3 regions of the Streptomyces sp. NPDC008137 genome follow, and region 3 is predicted to be linked to each of the others. Evidence: riboswitches for the same ligand, from Rfam matches in the RefSeq annotation. Region 3 holds a riboswitch; each other region holds the start of a gene.
What was found. Region 3 has a riboswitch for cyclic di-AMP ahead of ACFZBT_RS16070 (LysM peptidoglycan-binding domain-containing protein). Riboswitches for the same ligand answer to the same signal wherever they lie in the genome.
Positions count from the first base shown of each region.

Region 1: linked by a shared signal. The riboswitch ahead of ACFZBT_RS11170 (peptidoglycan DD-metalloendopeptidase family protein) and the one ahead of ACFZBT_RS16070 (LysM peptidoglycan-binding domain-containing protein) in region 3 are both predicted to bind cyclic di-AMP.
Region 2: linked by a shared signal. The riboswitch ahead of ACFZBT_RS34695 (peptidoglycan DD-metalloendopeptidase family protein) and the one ahead of ACFZBT_RS16070 (LysM peptidoglycan-binding domain-containing protein) in region 3 are both predicted to bind cyclic di-AMP.

Region 1 covers NZ_JBIBHN010000005.1:278,876-285,848, forward strand. The annotation lists gene ACFZBT_RS11155 (GNAT family N-acetyltransferase) at 1-866, opposite strand, end outside; gene ACFZBT_RS11160 (HPr family phosphocarrier protein) at 1,045-1,326, shown strand; gene ACFZBT_RS11165 (FCD domain-containing protein) at 1,474-2,169, opposite strand; gene ACFZBT_RS11170 (peptidoglycan DD-metalloendopeptidase family protein) at 2,362-3,147, opposite strand; cyclic di-AMP (ydaO/yuaA leader) riboswitch at 3,160-3,324, opposite strand; gene ACFZBT_RS11175 (insulinase family protein) at 3,528-4,916, opposite strand; gene ACFZBT_RS11180 (insulinase family protein) at 4,913-6,289, opposite strand; gene ACFZBT_RS11185 (DNA topoisomerase (ATP-hydrolyzing)) at 6,547-6,973, shown strand, end outside.
Region 2 covers NZ_JBIBHN010000033.1:56,084-63,056, reverse strand. The annotation lists gene ACFZBT_RS34705 (tyrosine-protein phosphatase) at 1-488, opposite strand, end outside; gene ACFZBT_RS34700 (alpha-galactosidase) at 668-2,758, shown strand; cyclic di-AMP (ydaO/yuaA leader) riboswitch at 3,086-3,246, shown strand; gene ACFZBT_RS34695 (peptidoglycan DD-metalloendopeptidase family protein) at 3,251-4,174, shown strand; gene ACFZBT_RS34690 (DUF6250 domain-containing protein) at 4,348-5,064, shown strand; gene ACFZBT_RS34685 (GDSL-type esterase/lipase family protein) at 5,210-5,995, shown strand; gene ACFZBT_RS34680 (TetR family transcriptional regulator C-terminal domain-containing protein) at 6,198-6,806, opposite strand; gene ACFZBT_RS34675 (Glu/Leu/Phe/Val dehydrogenase dimerization domain-containing protein) at 6,882-6,973, opposite strand, start outside.
Region 3 covers NZ_JBIBHN010000008.1:215,440-222,412, reverse strand. The annotation lists gene ACFZBT_RS16085 (ATP-binding cassette domain-containing protein) at 1-128, opposite strand, end outside; gene ACFZBT_RS16080 (outer membrane lipoprotein carrier protein LolA) at 190-1,482, opposite strand; gene ACFZBT_RS16075 (polyprenyl synthetase family protein) at 1,715-2,725, opposite strand; cyclic di-AMP (ydaO/yuaA leader) riboswitch at 3,227-3,402, shown strand; gene ACFZBT_RS16070 (LysM peptidoglycan-binding domain-containing protein) at 3,408-4,172, shown strand; gene ACFZBT_RS16065 (Cof-type HAD-IIB family hydrolase) at 4,136-4,984, opposite strand; gene ACFZBT_RS16060 (GNAT family N-acetyltransferase) at 5,171-6,241, shown strand; gene ACFZBT_RS16055 (glycosyltransferase) at 6,336-6,973, shown strand, end outside.

The sequences.
Region 1 (6,973 bases), on a different contig from region 3:
ACCTCGGGGACGTACTCGGCCGGTACGGCGACGACCGCGACGTCGACCGGGCCGTCGATGTCGCGCACCGAGCGGTGGGCCGGCACGCCGTCCAGATCCTTCTGGCCCTCGGGGAGAGCCTTGTTCACGGCGTACAGGCGGCCGGTGAAGCCGGCGTCGCGGATGTTGCCGAGGACGCTGCGGCCCACGCCGCCCGGTGTACGCCCGGCGCCGATGACGGCGACCGAGCCGGGCGCGAGCAGCCGCTGCACGGACCGGGCCTCGGCGCGGTGTTCGCGCGCGTACTGCACGGCGAGGGAGCGGTCGGTGGGTTCGAGGTCGAACTCCAGACGGACCACGCCGTCCTCGAAGCTGCGCTTCTGGGTGTACCCGGCGTCCGTGAACACCTTGATCATCTTGTTGTTGGCGGGCAGCACCTCGGCGGCGAAGCGGCGGATGCCGCGCTCCCGGGCGACGGCGCCGATGTGCTCCAGCAGCGCGGAGGCGACGCCGCGGCCCTGGTGGGCGTCCTGGACCAGGAAGGCGACCTCGGCCTCGTCGGCCGGTGCCGACGCGGGCGTTCCGTCGGCGCCGATCCGGTCGTAGCGTACGGTGGCGATGAACTCGCCGCCGACCGTGGCCGCGAGTCCCACCCGGTCCACAAAGTCGTGGTGCGTGAAGCGGTGGACGTCCTTGGCGGACAGGCGAGGGTACGGCGCGAAGAAGCGGTAGTACTTCGACTCGTCGGAGACCTGCTCGTAGAAGCTGACCAGGCGATCGGCGTCATCAACGGTGATGGGCCGGATGCGCGCGGTGCCCCCGTCGCGCAGCACCACGTCGGCTTCCCAGTGGGCGGGATACTCGTGCCGGTCCGGCGAGGTCTGCATGGGCCCCAGAGTACGGCTAGCGTCCGACAGCGGACGCGAGGCAGTCTGTGGAGGGCGTCAGTCGGGTCGAGGCCGCGATCCGACGGCACCCCGGGGCGGTCACCAGGACCGCTTCGGCACAACTTCACGCTGTGGGAAACTGGTCTAGACAACCCTGAACACCGAAGGGCAGCAACACATGGCTGAGCGCCGCGTCAACGTCGGCTGGGCCGAGGGCCTCCACGCCCGCCCCGCTTCCATCTTCGTCCGAGCCGCCACGGCCGCAGGCGTCCCGGTGACGATCGCCAAGGCTGACGGCAACCCCGTCAACGCGGCCTCCATGCTGGCCGTCCTCGGCCTCGGCGCCCAGGGAGGCGAGGAGATCGTCCTCGCCTCCGACGCCGAGGGCGCGGACATCGCCCTGGACCGGCTCGCAAAGCTGGTCTCCGAGGGCCTCGAGGAGCTTCCCGAGACCGTTTGAGTATTTCTCCGCGCTTGATCCGGCGCACCCTGAAGGGCTCGTCCGAATTCATCGGGCGAGCCCTTCGCCTTTCCAGCGATTTCCCCGTCGGCGGGCAGCAGAAATAACCCCCCGCGAATTACCCACTCTTTGTATACGGCTCCTGTGTTAATGCCGCAGGCTTGCCGTGTTTACGGCATGTTGCGAGTTCCTCACACGCTCGGCGCGCTCCCCCGCGGAGCCGAAACGCAGCCGGTGCGCGGCCGTCGCGCGCTCGGTGTGCAGCGCCGTGACCGCCCGCGCGCGCTCGCCGTCCCCGCGCGCCACCGCGTCCACGATCGCGCCGTGCTCGGCCCAGCACTCCACGGGCCCGGACGGTGCCTCCACGGCGTACATCCAGGCGATCTTGTGCCGGAGCTGGGTGAGCATCGAGGTCAGCGCGGGGCTGCCGGAAGCCTGGGCCAGTGTCTCGTGGAACCAGCCGCCCAGAGAGCGCAGGTCGTCGCTGTTGCCCCGGCGGGCGCGCTCCTGGCCGAGCCGGACCAGGCCGCGCAGGACCTTCAGATGGGCCTCGGTGCGGCGCTGGGCGGCGCGGGCGGCGCCCAGCGGCTCCAGCAGCATGCGCATCTCCAGCAGGTCGGCGGCCTCCTGCTCGGTGGGCTCGGCGACGCACGCACCCGCGTGCCGCCGGGTGACCACGAAGCCCTCGGCCTCCAGGGTGCGCAGAGCCTCCCGGACGGGGACGCGCGAGACGCCGTAGCGGCGCGCGAGGAGTTCCTCGGTGAGCCGGCTGCCGCGCTCGTAGACACCCGCGACGATGTCGTCCCGGATGGCCGTGCACACCGAGTGCGCGGGAATACGCATGACCGACCTCCGCTTAATCCCCGTGAAACGTCGACTGGTGACGTGTGTTCCGTGACTCTATTGCAATGAGCCGGAATTTCCGACGGCAGGCAGGAAATCAGGGATATTTTTTGGACAGTCGGCCGTGGCGAACGCCGAAAGCCCCGGCTCGGGGAGCCGGGGCTTTCGGGAAGAACAGTCGCCGTCGGATGTTCAGACGTTCACGCCGTGCGAGCGGAGGTAGGCGACGGGGTCGATGTCGGAGCCGTAGTCGGGACCGGTGCGGGCCTCGAAGTGCAGATGCGGGCCGGTGACGTTGCCGGTCGCGCCGGACAGGCCGATCTGCTGGCCCGGGGTGACCTTCTGGCCCACCGAGACGCTGCTGGACGACAGGTGGCCGTACTGGGTGTACGTCCCGTCGTTCATCTTGATCACGACCTGGTTGCCGTAGGAACCGCCCCAGCCGGCCTCGACGACCTCACCCATGCCGACCGAGTGGACGGCCGTGCCGCTGGCGGCGTGGAAGTCGACGCCCGTGTGGCTGCCGGAGGACCAGACGGCGCCGCCGGACTTGTAGCCGGTGGAGACGTACGAGCCGGAGATCGGGGACACGAAGGTGTTGAGACGCTTGCGCTCGGCCTCGCGAGCGGCGCGCTCCTTGGCCTCGCGGGCCTTCTCGGCGCGCTCCTTGGCCTCCTTGGCCGCCTCGGCGGCGCGCTCGCGGGCGGCCTCCTCGGCCTTCTTCTTGGCGGCGGCCTCTTCGGCCGCCTGCTTCTGGGCGATGGCCTGGGCGTCGATCTTCTGGGCCACGGTGTCGCCCATGGTGACGACCGGGGTGAGGCCCGTCTGCTCGGCGGCGGGCTCCGCGGCGAGGGCCGGGGCGGCCACGGCGCCGACGACACCGGTGGTGGCGAGGGCCGCGACGCCCGCGGCGCGGGCCGTGCGGCGCTGGATCCGGCTGGGACGACGGTGCTTCCCGGTGGCGCGCGTGAACGCCATGTGGTGGCTGGTCCTTTCCTTCCCTCTCGCCTACCGGGTTAGCTGACGGGTTCGGAGCAGGAAGGTCTCCTACGGACCCCCTCGCGACTCGCGCGGGCGTCCGATTCACCCCAGGGACTGCGGTGGGTCCCCGGCTCCCCTGGCTCGCGCCGTACGGGGACTCGGCGATGACTGTCCGGTGCCGCGGGTGCGGCGCACTGCCTGACGAACAGCCCGGACGACGCTAAGCGGCGCCACTTTCAATTCCCAAACGGATCCCGGCTTTTGTAGCGCATCCCACAGGGCAGACAGGCAACTCCCACCCCAATTCGGACATAGAGGAGCCCTGGTGCCTTAGAAGACAACCAGGGCCCCTACGCGCGCGTGGCGTTCGGCTCCCGCTACTCGGCGGCGACCACGGCGACTTCACCGATGCCGAGGGCCTCGACCGGGCCCTTGATCTGCGCCGCGTCTCCGACCAGGACGGTCACCAGACGGTCCACCGGGAAGGCGCTGACGGCCGCCGCGGTGGCCTCCACGGTGCCGGTCGCGGCGAGCTGCCGGTAGAGCGCGGCCTGGTAGTCGTCGGGCAGGTGCTGCTCGACCTGGTCCGCCAGCGTGCTCGCGACGGCCGCCGCCGTCTCGTACTTGAGCGGCGCCACGCCGACCAGGTTCTGCACGGCGACATCCCGCTCGGCGTCGGTCAGCCCCTCGGCGGCGAGGGTGCGCAGCACCGTCCAGAGGTCCTCGAGGGCGGGGCCGGTGTTGGGGGTGTCCACGGAGCCGCTGATCGCGAGCATCGCGGCACCGGTCCCGTCCGGGGCGGACCTGAGGACCTGGGCGAACGCCCGCACGCCGTAGGTGTAGCCCTTCTCCTCACGCAGGACGCGGTCCAGACGGGAGGTGAGGGTGCCGCCGAGGCAGTACGTGCCGAGCACCTGCGCGGGCCAGACGCGGTCGTGCCGGTCCGAGCCGATCCGGCCGATGAGCAACTGCGTCTGGACAGCGCCCGGGCGGTCCACGATGACGACCCGGCCGGTGTCGTCGGCGGTCACCGGCGGAACCGGCCGCGGCTCGGCCGAGGAGCCGGTCCAGGCGCCCAGTGTGTCGCCGAGCAGCGCGTCGAGGTCGATGCCGGTGAGGTCGCCGACGACCACGGCGGTCGCGGTCGCCGGGCGGACGTGCTTCTCGTAGTAGGCGCGTACGGCCGCGGAGTCGATCGCGGCGACCGTCTCCTCGGTGCCCTGCCGGGGCCGCGACATGCGCGAGTCCGCCGGGAACAGCTCCTTGGAGAGCTCCTTGGCGGCACGCCGGGCCGGGTTGGCCAGCTCGTGCGGGATCTCGTCCAGGCGGTTGGCGACCAGCCGCTCGACCTCGCTGTCCGCGAACGCGGGCGCCCTGAGGGCGTCGGCGAGCAGTCCGAGGCCCTTGACGAGCCGGGAGGCGGGGACCTCCAGGCTCAGCCGGACGCCCGGGTGGTCGGCGTGCGCGTCGAGGGTGGCGCCGGCGCGCTCCAGCTCGGCGGCGAAGTCCTCGGCGGAGTGCTTGTCGGTGCCCTCGGAGAAGGCCCGGGCCATGATCGTGGCGACACCGTCGAGACCGGCCGGCTCGGCGTCCAGGGGTGCGTCCAGCAGCACCTCGACGGCGACGACCTGCTGGCCGGGGCGGTGGCAGCGCAGCACCGTGAGGCCGTTGTCGAGCGTGCCGCGCTCGGGGGCCGGGAAGGCCCAGGGCTTGGCCTCGCCCGCCTGGGGCCGGGGGTGGAAGTCCATCGTGGCGAGCTCGGTCACTTGGCCGCCTCCTCGTTCTCGTTCGTGGCCGCGGCTGCGGTGTCCTCGATGCTGTCGGCGTCCTCGCCGGTCTCGTCGGCGACGGGCTCGTAGACGAGCACCGCGCGGTTGTCGGGCCGCAGACGGGCCTTGGCGACCTCCTGGACCTCCTCCGCCGTGACCTCCAGCACACGCTGCACGGCGGTCAGGGCGAGCTGCGGGTCACCGAACAGCACGGCGTACCGGCACAGTTCGTCGGCCCGGCCGGAGACCGTGCCGAGCCGGTCCAGCCACTCGCGCTCCAACTGGGCCTGGGCGCGCTCCATCTCCTCGGCCGTGGGGCCCTCCTCGGCGAACCGGGCGAGTTCCTCGTCGATGGCGGTCTCGATCACCGGCACCTCCACGTCTCCGGACGCCTTCACGTCCAGCCACCCCAGGGAGGGCGCCCCGGCGAGCCGCAGCAGGCCGAAGCCGGCCGCCACGGCCGTACGGTCCCGTCGTACGAGGCGGTTGTAGAGCCGGGAGGACTCACCGCCGCCGAGGACGGTGAGGGCCAGGTCGGCCGCGTCGCACGCGCGTGTGCCGTCGTGCGGCAGCCGGTAGGCGGCCATCAGGGCGCGCGCCGGGACCTCCTCCTCGACGACCTCGCGCAGCTGCTCGCCGATGGTCTCCGGCAGCGAGCCGTCCCGGGGCGGGTGCTTGCCGTCGTGGCCGGGGATGGAGCCGAAGTACTTCTCGATCCAGGCCAGGGTCTGCTCCGGGTCGATGTCGCCGACCACGGAGAGCACGGCGTTGTTCGGCGCGTAGTAGGTCCGGAAGAACGCGCGCGCGTCCTCCAGGGTCGCCGCGTCCAGGTCGGCCATCGAGCCGATCGGGGTGTGGTGGTAGGGGTGGCCCTCCGGGTAGGCGAGGGCGGTCAGCTTCTCGAAGGCGGTGCCGTAGGGCACGTTGTCGTAGCGCTGGCGGCGCTCGTTCTTGACGACGTCACGCTGGTTCTCCATCGACTCGTCGTCGAGGGCGGTCAGCAGGGAGCCCATGCGGTCGGCCTCCAGCCAGAGGGCGAGCTCCAGCTCGTGGGCGGGCATGGTCTCGAAGTAGTTGGTGCGCTCGAAGCTGGTGGTGCCGTTCAGCGAGCCGCCCGCGCCCTGGACGAACTCGAAGTGGCCGTTGCCCTTCACCTGGGCGGAACCCTGGAACATCAGATGCTCGAAAAGGTGAGCCAGGCCGGTACGCCCCTTGACTTCGTGGCGTGAGCCGACGTCGTACCAGAGGCACACCGCCGCGACCGGGGTCAGGTGGTCCTCGGAGAGCACCACGCGCAGGCCGTTGGCCAGGCGGTGCTCGGTCGCTGTCAGGCCCCCGGAGCCTGCCTGGGCTGTGGCCGTGTGACCCATGGGCATGTACGTCCCTTCGATCGCGGTGCGGTCGTTCCGACCGCGGATTCCTGCCGGTCCTGCCACTGTATGCAAGCGTGCGGAGCGCTGGTGAAGTTCCCGGGCGCGTACGCGGAGAGCGAGATCGAGTGACCCGCTGTGCCGGGCCCGGACGGCGCGGCGGGCGTCGGAGACCGGGTCCTGGTCCCGGTTGTCAGTGCGGCGGTCCACAATGGTCGGCGTCAGATCCGGATCGCAGAGGCAAGGAGCCGGCAGCGATGGCCCGCCGCAGCACGAAGACCCCGCCGCCCGACGACTCGTACGAGGAGAGGATCCTCGACATCGACGTCGTCGACGAGATGCAGGGCTCCTTCCTCGAGTACGCGTACTCGGTCATCTACTCCCGCGCCCTGCCGGACGCACGCGACGGCCTCAAGCCGGTGCACCGCCGCATCGTCTACCAGATGAGCGAGATGGGCCTGCGTCCCGAGCGCGGGTACGTCAAGTGCGCCCGCGTCGTCGGCGAGGTGATGGGCAAGCTGCACCCGCACGGCGACGCGTCGATCTACGACGCCCTCGTGCGCATGGCCCAGCCGTTCTCGATGCGTGTCCCCCTGGTCGACGGCCACGGCAACTTCGGCTCGCTGGGCAACGACGACCCGCCGGCCGCCATGCGGTACACGGAGTGCCGGATGGCCGAGGCGA
Region 2 (6,973 bases), on a different contig from region 3:
CGGTCCTTGCCCGCCGCGCAGTGCATCAGCGCGGGGACGCTGTCCTCGGCCAGCGCGTGCAGCACCTTCGAGTGCTCGGCGGTCCGATGCTTGATGATCATGCGGTAGGAGGCGATCATCCGGCCCGCGCCCTTGCCGTCCGAGAGGATCGCGCGCAGCTGCTCCAGGTCGCCGTCGCGGACCAGCTTCCAGAACTCGGCGCCGTCGGCGGGGTCGCTCAGCGGCAGGTTCACATTGCGCACGCCCGCCAGCTCGACGTCCGGTCCTTCGAGCTTCTGGTCGGCCTCGTTGCGGAAGTCGAAGATCGTGTGCAGGCCCAGACCGGTCAGGAAGGCGGCGTCCTCACCGGTCGCGTGCGCGAGGTGGCCGCTGCGGAAGAGCACCCCCTGCCGCACTCGCCGTCCGTCCACGGTCGGCAGCCCGCCCACATCACGGAAGTTGCGCACTGCGGCCAGTTCGGGTTCGGTCGACGGGACCTGCTGCGTCACGGGGGCTCCTCCCACACGGCGCCGTCGGCGCGGCTCGTCGACGGGCACCACTCGACGATACGACATGCCTGCCAGGGGCAATGAGTTGTCCACAGGCGTTGCCGGGAGCCCCCGAAGCCCTTGATGATGTTCGTGCCTGGTCGCACCTGGTCGGGCTTGTTCGAATCTGTGAGGGCTTGATGCTGGAGATCTCCGAAGACGGTCGTACATGGGTGCTCTCGGGACCGGCCAGCAGTTACGCCGTCCATGTCACCGACCGGGACGAGCTGCTGCACCTGCACTGGGGTGCCCGGATCGGCCTCGCCGACGCCGAGGCCCTGGCCGTCCGTCCGCTGCCGGACTACTGGGCCTTCGAGTCCCCGCTCGACGGGCGCGAGGAGTATCCGGTCGAGGGCGGCCCCCGCTTCGCCCGGCCCGCCCTGTCCGTGCGCACCGCCGAGCGCCGCGGCACCGAGTGGTCGTACGAGGGCCACGACGCCGGGGACGCCGACGGCGGCGACGGCGGCGAGCTGCGGCTCCGCTTCCGTGACGGCGACCTGGCCGTCACGCTGCACTACCGGATGCGTTACTCGGCCGATGTCGTCGAGCGCTGGGTCACCCTGGAGAACCAGGGGCCGGACGTCGAGGTGCTGCGCGCAGACTCCGCCACCTGGACCCTGCCCGACCGCGACACCTGGCGGCTGTCCCAGCTGCACGGCCGCTGGGGCGCCGAGTCCCGGCTGACGCGCTCCGCCCTCACCTACGGCGAGAAGGTCATCGGCAGCCGCCGCGGCCACACGTCCCACCAGCATCTGCCCTGGGTCGCCCTCGACACCGACGCCACCGAGGAGCGCGGGGAGGTCTACGGCTGCGCCCTCGGGTGGTCCGGTTCCTGGCGGATGGCGGTCGCCCAACTCCCCGACGCGCGCGTGCAGATCACCGGCGGGGCCGGGTACGACGACTCGGGCCTGCTGATGCTGGGCACGGGCGAGTCGTACACCACCCCCGTCTTCGCCGGGCTCTGGAGCGACGGCGGCTTCGGCGGGGCGAGCCGTGCCTGGCACGCCTGGCAGCGCACCCATGTCGTCCCGGACGCGGACCGGGACCGGCCGGTGCTGTTCAACTCCTGGGAGGCCACCGAGTTCGACATCTCGCAGGAGCAGCAGCGGGCGCTCGCCGAGCGGGCCGCCGCCATGGGTGTCGAGCTGTTCGTGGTCGACGACGGCTGGTTCGGGTCCCGGACCAGCGACCGGGCCGGGCTCGGTGACTGGACGCCCAATCCCGACCGCTTCCCGGGCGGGCTGAAGCCGCTCGCCGACCATGTGCACGGCCTCGGTATGCGGTTCGGGATCTGGGTCGAGCCGGAGATGGTCAACGCGGACAGCGACCTGTACCGCGCGCATCCCGACTGGGTGCAGTACCAATCGGGACGAAAGCGGACGGAGTTCCGTAATCAGCTCGTACTGAACCTGGCTCGCGAGGACGTCCAGGAGTATCTGTGGGAGCAGCTCGACGGGCTGCTCTCCAGTGCGCCGATCGATTACGTCAAGTGGGACTTCAATCGCTGCTTCAGCGACGCCGGGTGGCCGGACGACTCGTACCCGCAGCGGCTCTGGGTCGACCACGTCCACGCCCTGTACGCCCTGCTGGACCGGCTTCGGGCGGCCCACCCCGGGGTGGCCTTCGAGTCCTGCTCGGGCGGTGGCGGCCGGATCGACCTCGGGGTGCTGGGCCGCACGGACCAGGTGTGGACCTCCGACAACACCGACCCGCTCGACCGGCTCGCCATCCAGCACGGCTTCAGCCAGATCCATCCGGCCCGGGTCATGGCCGCCTGGGTCACCGACAGTCCGAACGCCATGCTCAGCCAGCGGGCCAGCTCCCTGCGGTTCCGGTTTGTCAGCGCGATGGCCGGGGTGCTCGGGGTGGGCGGCGACCTCACGCGGTGGACGCCGGAGGAGCTCGCCGAGGCGCGGGAGTGGGTCCGGCTCTACAAGGAGATCCGGCCCGTGGTGCAGCGCGGGGACCTGTACCGCCTGCGGCCCCCGGAGGGCGGCCTGAGCGCGGTGCAGTACGTCCTCGGCGACGAGACCGTCGTCCTCGCCTGGCTCCAGGCGCAGCGCTACGGCGAGCCCGTTCCGGCGCTCCGGCTGCGGGGGCTCGACCTGGCAGCGGCGTACGAATGCCTCGAAACGGGCGAAGTTCACCGAGGGGCCGTACTCGCTCATCACGGACTGCGGGTCGGCCTGCGCGGGGATTTGGATGCCGCAGTCATCCGCCTGCGTAAGTAGCCGTTCTGTCCGAATCTGGCGATTAGGGAACTTAAAGCATTTCAGGTGTTTCGGTATAACGTGCCCCGATCGTAAAGGAGATGGGGTCGGGGTGCGTGACCATCGTCATATTCGTGACGATGTATTGTCGTCATGTTCACGTAATTCTCGCGCTATTCAGGGGCATTGAGGAAAAACAGAGATCGCGAATCCACGCTCGGTGACGGGAAATGTGCCGACGGGTCAAGAAAAACGCTCTCACAGGCAACCGCAAGCTTGTCCCATTGCGTCTCGGTCGCTTACGTTCCACACCAATCCGGACGGACGCCTAATCCTGCCGCCGCCCGGAGCCCGCACACACTGACCCGTGTATGGCAGGAGCGGGGGACCCACAGGTAAGACGCCTGTTCCGGTTCCCGGAACGGCTTGGGGTACAGCCGCACTTCGGCGCGGCCGGGCATCTCCAGCCCGCACCCGACAGCTCACCTCGCAGGCGCCGGAGAGGAATCCGCCATGCCCGCGAAGGGTAAGCACCGCCGCCCGAAGTCCCAGCGTTTCACCCGTTCCATAGCCGTCGCCGGAACCGGCGGGGCCGCCCTCGCCCTTCCGCTCATGGGGGCCGCAGGCGCCCATGCCGCGACCCCGCAGTCGACCCCGGAAAAGGCCGTCCAGGCCGCTCCGGCCGCCGGGGAGAAGGCCGCCGAAAAGGCCACGGGCGCCCACACGTACACCGTGAAGGCCGGCGACTATCTCGCGAAGATCGCCGACGACCAGAACGTCAGCGGCGGCTGGAAGAAGCTCTACGCCGACAACCGTGACGTGGTCGGTGCCGACCCGTCGCTGATCCACCCGGGCCTGAAGCTCTCGGTCGGCAAGAAGGCGGAGAGCGCGCCCAAGACGCAGTCGTCCGCGCCCAAGGCGGCCGAGAAGCCGAAGGCATCGGCCGAGAAGTCGTCCGCATCCGAGGCGTCCTCGAAGGCCGGCGCCGCCGCGAAGCCCGCCGCCGCCAAGCCCGCCGCCGAGGCCTCCGGCTTCAGCCTCCCGGTCGCCGGCGCCTCCGTCGGTACGCCGTACCACATGTCCGGAAGCATGTGGTCCAGCGGCTACCACACCGGTGTCGACTTCGTCGTCCCGACCGGCACCTCTCTCAAGGCCGTCGGCGCGGGCACGGTCGTCTCCGCCGGCTGGGGCGGCGCGTACGGCAACCAGGTCGTCATCCAGCTCGAGGACGGCAAGTACGCGCAGTACGCCCACCTGTCCCAGCTCTCCGTCTCGGCCGGCCAGACCGTGACGGCCGGACAGCAGATCGGGCTGTCCGGTGCGACCGGCAACGTGACCGGACCGCACCTGCACTTCGAGATCCGCACCTCGCCCGACTACGGCTCGGACGTGGACCCGGTCGCCTACCTGCGCTCGCACGGCGTCTCCGTGGGCTGACCGACCGCACGACCACCTGCCTGACACGCGGCCGAAGGCCGGACCCCGATCCCCGGGTCCGGCCTTCGGTGTGCGCGCATCCGCGGGTCGGCTCAAGGGATCGACAGGGGGCGGCAGTTGGGACACAGTGATCCCGTCGTGAGTGCAAGCGCTTTCCGAAGGAGTCGTGTCCCGTGCCGACCACCCGCAGAACGTTCGGAGCCCTGGCCGCCGGAGCCGCCCTGGCCGCCCTCGCCCCGGCGGCGGCCGCGAACGCCGCGCCCTTTCACCGCCGCCTCATCGCTCACGACGACTTCTGTCACGGCCTCGCCCGGTGGACGGCCGAACTTCAGGACGGCGGCGCTGTCACCGCCTCGCGCGGCGTGCTGGAGATCGACGTGCCCGGCGGAGCGACCGTCTGGTTCAGACGGCGTCTCGAAGCGCCGTACGTCCTGGAGTACACCGCCACGCCCGTCTCCGAGGGTGGGGTCAACGACCGGGTCTCGGACCTCAACAACTTCTGGAACGCGACCGACGTCCGCTCCCCGGAGGACCTCTTCGCGACGCCGCGTGGCGGGGCGCTGGAGGAGTACGACCATCTGACGACGTACTACGCCGGGTACGGCGCCAACTACAACACCACGACCAGGCTGCGGCGTTACGTGGGTCAGGCCGGTGTGCGTCCCCTGATCCACGACTACACCGAGCCGCTCCTGGTCCCGGGTGAGCCGAACCGGGTCCGGATCGTCTCCGACGGGTCGACGGTGCGGTGGTGGAACAACGGGCGGCTCGTCTTCGACTACACCGATCCGCAGCCGTACACGAGCGGGCACTTCGCCTTCCGGACCGTCTGGAGCCACTTCCGGATCACGGGCTTCCGGGTCTGGCGACTGACCCCGGAACGTCCGTGAGGGGTGGTCTATTCCGGGGTTGGCGAACACTTTAGGAGTGGCTTATCTCACCGCCCGTCAACCCTTTCCTACGGTCGCGTAGGTCACATTCGAGGGTGAATCATGAACGGCTGTGGCAGACGATTCGAAGAGTGACGGCAGAGCAGTGATCGGGTCGTACGTGGCGCTGGGGGACAGCTTCACCGAGGGCGTCGGCGATCCCGGCCCCGACGGGGCGTTCGTCGGCTGGGCCGACCGGTTCGCGGTGCTGCTCGCCGACCGCAGGCCCGAAGGCGACTTCCGGTACACCAATCTGGCCGTACGCGGAAAACTCCTCGACCAGATCGTGGCGAACCAGCTTCCGCGGGCCGTCGACATGGCCCCGGACCTCGTCTCCTTCTGCGCCGGGGGCAACGACATCATCCGGCCCGGCACCGACCCGGACGAGGTGGCCGAGCGGTTCGAGAGGGCCCTCGCCCAGCTGGCCGCGGTGGCCGGCACGGTGATGGTGACGACCGGGTTCGACACCCGTGGCGTGCCCGTGCTCAAGCATCTGCGCGGCAAGATCGCCACGTACAACGGGCATGTCCGGGCCATCGCCGACCGGTACGGCTGCCCGGTCCTCGACCTGTGGTCCCTGCGCAGTGTCCAGGACCGCCGGGCCTGGGACGCCGACCGGCTGCACCTGTCGCCCGAGGGGCATACTCGCGTGGCGCTCCGTGCGGGACAGGCGCTCGGACTCGACGTTCCGGCCGACCCCGAGCAGGAGTGGCCTCCGCTGCCGCCCCGCGGCACCCTCGACGTCCGGCGGGACGATGTCCACTGGGCGCGCGAGTTCCTGGTGCCGTGGATCGGGCGCCGGCTGCGCGGGGAGTCGTCGGGGGACCATGTGACGGCCAAGGGGGCGCTGTCGCCGGAGGACATCAGGATGCGGATCGGGTCGGTGGCGTAGCGCCTTGCGCCGGGGGGCGGGGCCGCGACGGGGGGTGTCCGTCCTCGGAACGTCGCGATGGGGTCTCACGCCGACTGGCTGTTCGTTGACGCGACAACCGCTGCGGGCGGACACCCCCGACACGTCCCCTTCCGTGCGTACGCGGGTGCGGGCCGCCCTCGCTGCGGCATACCGCCCCCGCTCAGCATCCACGCCGAGTGGTTCACAGCAGGGTGACCGACTCCAGGCCCAGTTCGCGAGACAGCGCCTCCTCCACCCACTCCTGCGCCCGCGCCCGCGGCACCGCGCCCTCGTAGGACGTCAGCTGGACGGCGAGTCCGTCCAGCAGGGCGGTGAGGCGCAGGGCCGTGCCGGGTGGGTCGGGGCAGTGGAACTCACCGGCCGCCACGCCCTCCGCGATGACCTCGGCGATGGCCGCCTTCCACTGCCAGTCGAGGTCCTGGGCGACCTCCCGCAGCGCGGGCTCGCGCAGCGCCGCCGCCCAGCCCTCGATCCAGAGCCGCCAGCCCTTGGCCTGGCCCGTCGGGGCGTACCACCGTACGGCCGACCGCAGCCGGCGCAGCGCGGACGTACGGCGGCCCAGCAGCTTGCGCAGATGCGCCAGGTCGCCCTCCGCCGCATGCCGGAACGCGGCGGCCACCAGCTGTTCCTTCGTCGAGAAGTGATAGAGGACCAGCGCGTTGCTCACCCCGAGCGCCGAGGCGATGTCGGCGATCCTGACCGCGGTCACGCCCCGCGCCTCGATCTGCTCGACGGCGGCCCGCAGCAGATCACCGCGCCGTTCCGCCACGCTCAACCGGACTCTCGTCACGCCGTCACCCTACACACGCGCGCGCACCCTCTTGACGTGTGGATTCGGCCGGTCCGGCGGCCGGTTCGACGTACCTCAGCGGTACCAGCCGAAGCGCTCCGCGATCAGCGGCATCCGGTCCGCCGCGATCGCGTGGGCGGCCGTGCGCGGTGTCGTCCCGTCGGTCT
Region 3 (6,973 bases):
TCGACGGCGAGCTGTCCGCCGCGGTAGCGCTTGGTGAGCGCGCGGGTGGAGATGACGGGGTCTGCCGGGTCGCCGGTCTCACCCCGCGCCTCCCGCCGCTCCGATTCCGCGGCGGACGGTTCGCCCATCGGCTTCCTCGTTCTCTCTGCGTCCCGTCTGCGTCCTGTCCGCGTCCCGTGACGGCAGGACTCACTTCCCGGCGTCGGCCGCCTTCACCAGGGCGTCCTTGGTGACCAGGCCGACGTAGACCTTGCCGTCGTCCGTGATCAGGGCGTTGACCAGACGGGTCGAGAAGACCGTGCCCGAGCCGAACTTGCCGGTGACCTTGTCGCCGAGCGAGTCCATGAAGCCGCCGAGCTCGCCGGCGTCCTTGCCGGAGGGCACGCCCTCGCCGCCGGTGTCGAAGGTGGCTATGGAGTTCCAGCCCTCGCCGATGGTCTTCATGCCGTCGAGGCCCTTGCCGAGGTCCTCATCGGACTTCGGGAGGGACTTCGGGGCGTGCTCGCGTGCTTCGGCCTTGCCGAACGCCTTCTTCTCGGACGCCTTCTCCTCGAACGCCTTCTTCTCGAACGCCCTCTCCTCGGACGCCTTCTCCTCGGTGACCTTCGCCCCCTTCGGCGGGGTGAAGTCGAAGGTCGACGCGGCGGGCTCGGCGAAGTCGACCTGGGTGAACCCCGCGTCGACCACGGCGGAGCCGCCGCCCGCGGGGGTCAGCGTGAACTTCAGCGGCGTGCCCGTCTCGGCGTCCACGGCCACGGTGATCGCACCGACCGTCGAGCCGGACTGCTTCGGCTTGATGAGCAGCTTGTACGCGTCCCGGCCGGCGACCTGGGCGGTGCCGTCCACGGTCACGGAGGTCGTGTCGTCGGCGGCCTTGAGGGCCTCCTCGGCGAAGTCCTTCGGCGTGGCCGGCGGCTGCTGGTCCCTGCCGTTCTCCTTGCCGCTCTCCTTGCCGCTCTCGGCGGCCGTGCCGTGGTGGACCTCGTTCGACTTGCTGTCGTAGGCCCAGACGTCCTTGCCGTTGTGGATGATGCTGTACTCGGCGGCGTTCTCCAGCAGCGACAGCTTCTGCCGGTCCGGGCCGTCGGCCGCGACACGCAGGGTGTGCGTACCGGAGGCCAGTTCGGTGAGCTTGGCCGTCGGGTCGGCGGAGGAGCCGCCCTCGCCCTGGCTCGCGGCGCCGGACAGCAGACTGCTCTCCAGGCCGCCGAGGTCCGGAAGTCCGAGGTCCGTGCTGATCTTCACGGTGCCGGACAGCTGCTGGACGTCCGACTTCGCGATCTTCTCGATGAGCTGCTGTGCGGTGATCTTCGGGAGGTCGGGGTCACCGGAGTCGGCGAGCGCGGGGACCAGCCCGATCGTCGCGGCCGCCACCCCCATCACCGTGACCGGTACGACGTACCGCGCGGCTTTGCGCCGTCCGGAACGCTGCTCGTCGACCTCTCCGGCGGTCGTGCTGTCGTCGGATGCGTACGGTGCCATGTGTGCCCTACCTCCGTGGTCGGCGGCGGCTGTCCGTGTCGTCCACGCACTCGTCCCTGAGCCGCCATTCTCACCCGAACAGGTGAGGAGTGGTGTCTTTCCCTGGTGTCCATCTGACCAAATCGGCCAGGGCAATGCGTCAGACCCCGGACTCAACTCCACGTACTGCTGGGGTATGACACGGAGGGGCGGCTCCTCCCCCGACCCGTAGGGGACGCACGGAAAGAACCGGCTAGCCCGCCCGGTGTACCACCGCGTCGCACAGCTCCACGAGTGCCGTCTTCGCGGCGCACTCGGGCAGGGGGGCCAGCGCCGACCGGGCGTCCTGGGCGTAGCGGACGGTGTCCTTCCGGGCCTGGTCCAGCGCCGGGTGGGCGCGCAGCAGGCGCAGGGCCTCGGCGTGCCGCTGGTCGTCGGTGAGGTCGGAGTCCAGCAGCTCGCACAGGGCGATGTCGTCCGCGAGGCCGAGCCGGGCCGCCCGTTCGCGCAGCCGCAGCACCGGCATGGTGGGGATGCCCTCGCGCAGATCGGTGCCGGGCGTCTTGCCGGACTCGTGCGAGTCGGAGGCGATGTCCAGGACGTCGTCCGCGAGCTGGAAGGCGACGCCGAGCCGCTCGCCGTACTGGGTCAGCACGTCCACGGTCGTCTCGTCGGCGCCGGACATCATCGCGCCGAACCGGCACGACACGGCCACCAGCGAACCGGTCTTGCCGCCCAGCACGTCCAGGTAGTGCTCGACGGGGTCGCGGCCGTCCTGCGGTCCGGCCGTCTCCAGGATCTGCCCGGTCACCAGCCGTTCGAACGCCTCGGCCTGCACCCGCACCGCCTCCGGACCGAGGTCGGCCAGGGTGTGCGAGGCACGGGCGAAGAGGAAGTCGCCGGTGAGGACCGCGACGGAGTTGTCCCAGCGGGCGTTCGCGCTCGCGACCCCGCGGCGCACCGTCGCCTCGTCCATCACGTCGTCGTGGTACAGCGTGGCGAGGTGGGTCAGCTCCACGACGACGGCCGACGGCACGATCCCGGGCGCGTACCGGTCACCGAACTGGGCGGAGAGCATCACGAGCAGCGGACGGAACCGCTTGCCGCCGGCCCGCACCAGGTGCTGGGCGGCCTCCGTGATGAAGGGCACCTCGCTCTTGGTGGCCTCGAACAAGCCTTCCTCGACAGCCGCCAACCCGGCCTGGACATCGGCTTCCAGAGCCTGGTCCCGCACGCTCAGCCCGAACGGCCCGACGTCGGTCACGAGGGGTCTCCTGTCTGCTGTGTCTGCCGGTGATTACGCGGATTGTCGATAGGTCGCTGCCATCACTCGAGTCAGCGTATCCGGTCACGTTTCGATCACTGCCAGCGCCCATGGTTACAGGCCGGGTGGTATCTGATCACGACCGTTATGTTTTCGATCGGGCCATAAGAACAGACATTTGTCGACTTACCAGCCGATAGTGAGATATTCACGATTTGCCATGACGATTGAGCAAATTACCTTTGACGGTAATTGCCCCACAGGCTTGTGATCAGTGAGTTGAATCACGTTAACCCCTTTGTCGCGCCACCCCGGCATCGACCCGTACCTCCTTCAGTCGAACGCCAGTTGAGCCTTGGCTCTCGCAAAGGATCAAGCGGACCGAACGCCCCTGACCAAGGTCAACCGCGCGATATGTGACTCCGGCGCTTGTTCCCGACATGTGCTCTCGCATACGTTCCCGGCCTGTCCGGCGGACGCCGAATCCTGCCGCCGCCCGGACCCCCACACGAACCGACTCACTCACGCAGGGCAGGAGCGGGGGACCCAGGTAAGTCGCCGTCCGCACAGCGGCACGGCTCGGGGTGAAGCCGCGTACGGCAGTACACCGCCGTACGCGGCCGGGCACCTCCCGGCCCGAACCCGACAGCTCACCTCGCAGGCGCCGGAGAGGAATTTCGCCATGGCCGGACGAGGCAAGCACCGTCGCCCCAGAACCAACCCGCTCTCCCGAGGTGTCGCGATCGCCGGCACCGGCGGAGCGGCACTGACCCTCCCGCTGCTCGGAACCACCATCGCCAGCGCCGCCGAGGCGCCGCAGAGCGCACCCGCCGTCGCGCAGTCCGTGGACCGGGCGGCCCAGCCCAAGTCGCTCACGTACACCGTGACCAAGGGCGACACGCTCTACCGCATAGCGGACAAGTACGACGTCGCGGGCGGCTGGAAGAAGCTCTACAAGGACAACCGCTCCGCCATCGGCGACAGCCCGAAGCTGATCCACCCGGGCCTGAAGCTGAAGGTGTCGACGACCAAGGCGGCCGCCGCCCCGAAGAAGGCGGCCAAGTCGTCCGCGGCCAAGCCGGCCGGTGGCGTCGCCAAGGCCACCCAGGCCTCCGCCAAGACCTACGCCGACAACCTCGACGGGTGGATCCGCGAGGCGCTGGACATCATGGCGCAGAAGGGCATTCCGGGGTCCTACGACGGCATCTACCGCAACGTCATGCGCGAGTCGTCCGGCAACCCCCAGGCGATCAACAACTGGGACTCCAACGCGGTCAAGGGCACCCCGTCCAAGGGTCTGCTCCAGACCATCGACCCGACGTTCCAGGCCTACCACGTGGACGGCACGTCGTGGGACCCGTACGACCCGGTCGCCAACATCACGGCGGCCTGCAACTACGCGGCCGACCGCTACGGCTCGATCGACAACGTCAACGGCCCGTACTGAGCCGCCTGGCCCAGCAGTCGCTCGAGGACGACGGCGATGCCGTCGTCCTCGTTCGACAGGGTGACCTCGTCGGCCACGGCCTTGAGTTCGGGATGGGCGTTCGCCATCGCGACGCCGTGGGCGGCCCAGTCGAACATCGGGATGTCGTTGGGCATGTCACCGAAGGCGATGGTGTCCGCCGGCCGCAGCCCCAGATGCTCGGCGGCCAGCGCCAGGCCCGTCGCCTTGGTGACGCCGCACGGCTGGAGCTCGACCGTGCCGGGCCCCGACATCGTCACCGTCGCCAGCGATCCGACCACCGAACGGGCCGTCGCCGCCAACTCGTCGTCCGACAGGGCGGGATGGCGCAGCAGCACCTTGCTGATCGGCTCGCCCCACAGATCGTCGCGCCGCTCGACCCGTACGGCCGGCAGGGTCGGGTGCGGCATGAGATAGCCCGGCTCGATGAGCGTGAGCCCGTCGACCCCGTCCTGGTCGACCGCCGCGTACACCTCCCCCACCTCGGCCTCGATCTTGCCGAGCGCGGTCTCCGCCAGTTCCCGGTCCAGGGTGATGGACCACAGCAGTCGGCCCGCGCCGGCGTCGTACACCTGCGCGCCCTGCCCGCACACCGCGAGCCCCGTGCAGCGGAGGTCGTCGAGGAGCGGTCGCACACGCGGTGCCGGCCGGCCTGTCACCACGAGGTGCTGGGCACCGGCGTGCGCCACCCGCGCGAGCGCTTCGAGAGACCGGTCGGACAGGGTGTCGTCGCCGCGCAGCAGCGTTCCGTCCAGGTCGGTGGCGATGAGTGAATATGCGATGGGTGCGGCCATGATCTGAGAATACGGACAGCGCGCCCCTTCGTTTCATCGCGCAGTGGACACCGATTGCCCGGTTGAAGGCCTCTGCACCAGTTGGCAACAACATGGTCCGCTACCTACCGTCGAGGCCGTCTCGGGCGGTACCTTCCAAGTGTCCAGGGGGGACTTGATCGGGGGGTCAGGTTGAGCAGTGGGCGCATTCGCGTGGCTGGGCCCGGGGAACTCGGCGAAGGGGAGAGGGAGCGCTGGCGCGCACTGCGCGCTGCCTCCGAGACACCGCGCAACCCCTTCATGGAACCGGAGTTCACCGAAGCCGTCGGTCTGGTGAGGCCGGGGGCACGGGTCGCGGTGGTGTACGAGGGGCTGGAACCGGTCGGTTTCCTGCCGTACGAGCGAGGGCCGTTGGGCCAGGGCCGGGCGATCGGGCTCGGTGTCTCGGACGCACAGGGGGCGATCCTGCGGCCGGGCCTGGACCTGGACACGGGCCGGCTCCTGAGGGCCTGCTCGGTGTCGAGTTTCGCCTTCGACAACCTGGAGGCCGAGCAGCGGCTGTTCGTCCGGTACGCGGCCGAGGAGCACGCCGCCTACGTCATCGACGTGGAGAAGGGCTACGAGACCTACGAGTCGGTGCTGCGCGCCCAGTCGCCGAAGTTCCTGAAGACGACCCTGGCCAAGGAGCGCAGGCTGGGCCGGCAGGCCGGCGAGACGCGGTTCGTGTTCGACGAACGCGACCCGGCCGCGCTGCGCACCCTCATGGAGTGGAAGTCGGCGCAGTACCGCAGGACGGGCCGGCAGGACCGCTTCGCACGGGAGTGGATCACCCGCCTCGTGGGACGGCTGGCCCGGACCCGGGCACCGGAGTGCAGCGGCACGCTGTCCGTGCTGTACGCGGGTGGGCGGCCCGTCGCCGCCCACTTCGGACTGCGCTCGGCATCCGTCCTGGCCTGCTGGTTCCCGGCCTACGACCCGGAGTTCGCGAAGTACTCGCCGGGTCTGGTGCTGCATCTGCGCATGGCCGAGGCGGCGGCCGCCGAGGGCATCGGCATGCTCGACCTGGGGCGGGGCGCCGCGGAGTACAAGGACGCGCTGAAGACGGGCGAGCTGCCCGTGTACGAGGGTGCGGTGACGCGGCCGGGGGCGGGCGCGGCACTGCACTGGCTGAGCCGCGAGCCGGCGCGCCGCGCGCACAGTTTCGTCCGCGCCAGGCCGCGGCTCGCGGCGCTGGCCGCGCGGACCCTGAAGGGCGCGGCTCGGCTGCGCCGTAACTGAGGACGAGTTCGTACCTGAGCACGAGTTCGTACCTGAGAACGAGTTCATACCTGAGCACGAGTTCGTACCGACACGAGTGGGGGGTGAGGGGCGCATGGCTCGTTCGACGCGTGCGCGGGAGGAGATACGGCGGTTCCTGGACATCGGGGCGGTGCAGGTCGCTGAGCTGGATCTCGACGGCCTCGACGGAGACGAGGCGGTGCTCAGACCCGGCCCGGGGAGCCCGCCGGTGACACACGGCGAGGTGTTCGTGCTGGTCCGCAGGGGTGGACGGCCCGTGGGCACGCTGCTCGGGCGGGTGCCGGAGGGGGCGGACGCGCGGGGTGTGCTGGAGGGGCTGGCGCGGGCGGAGTGTGCGCCCCTTCTTTCCGCACGCGCGGAAGCCGGTGCGTTCGGTGAGCCCGGTGAGCTCCGTGAGCCTCCGTACACCAGTGTCGTCGTAGCGACCCGGGAGCGGGCCGGGCAGCTGGCCCGTGCGCTGGACTCGCTGCTGGCGCAGGACCATCCGCGGTTCGAGATCGTCGTCGTGGACAACGCGCCCGTGACGGACGAGACGCGGGAGCTGGTGGAGCGGAAGTACGCCGAGCGCGTGCGGTACGTGTGCGAGCGGGTGCCCGGCCTCGCGGTCGCGCACAACGCGGGCCTCGCGGCCGTGCGGGGCGAGGTGGTCGCCTTCACCGACGACGACGTCGTCGCCGACCCGCGCTGGCTGACCGAACTGACCGCGCCCTT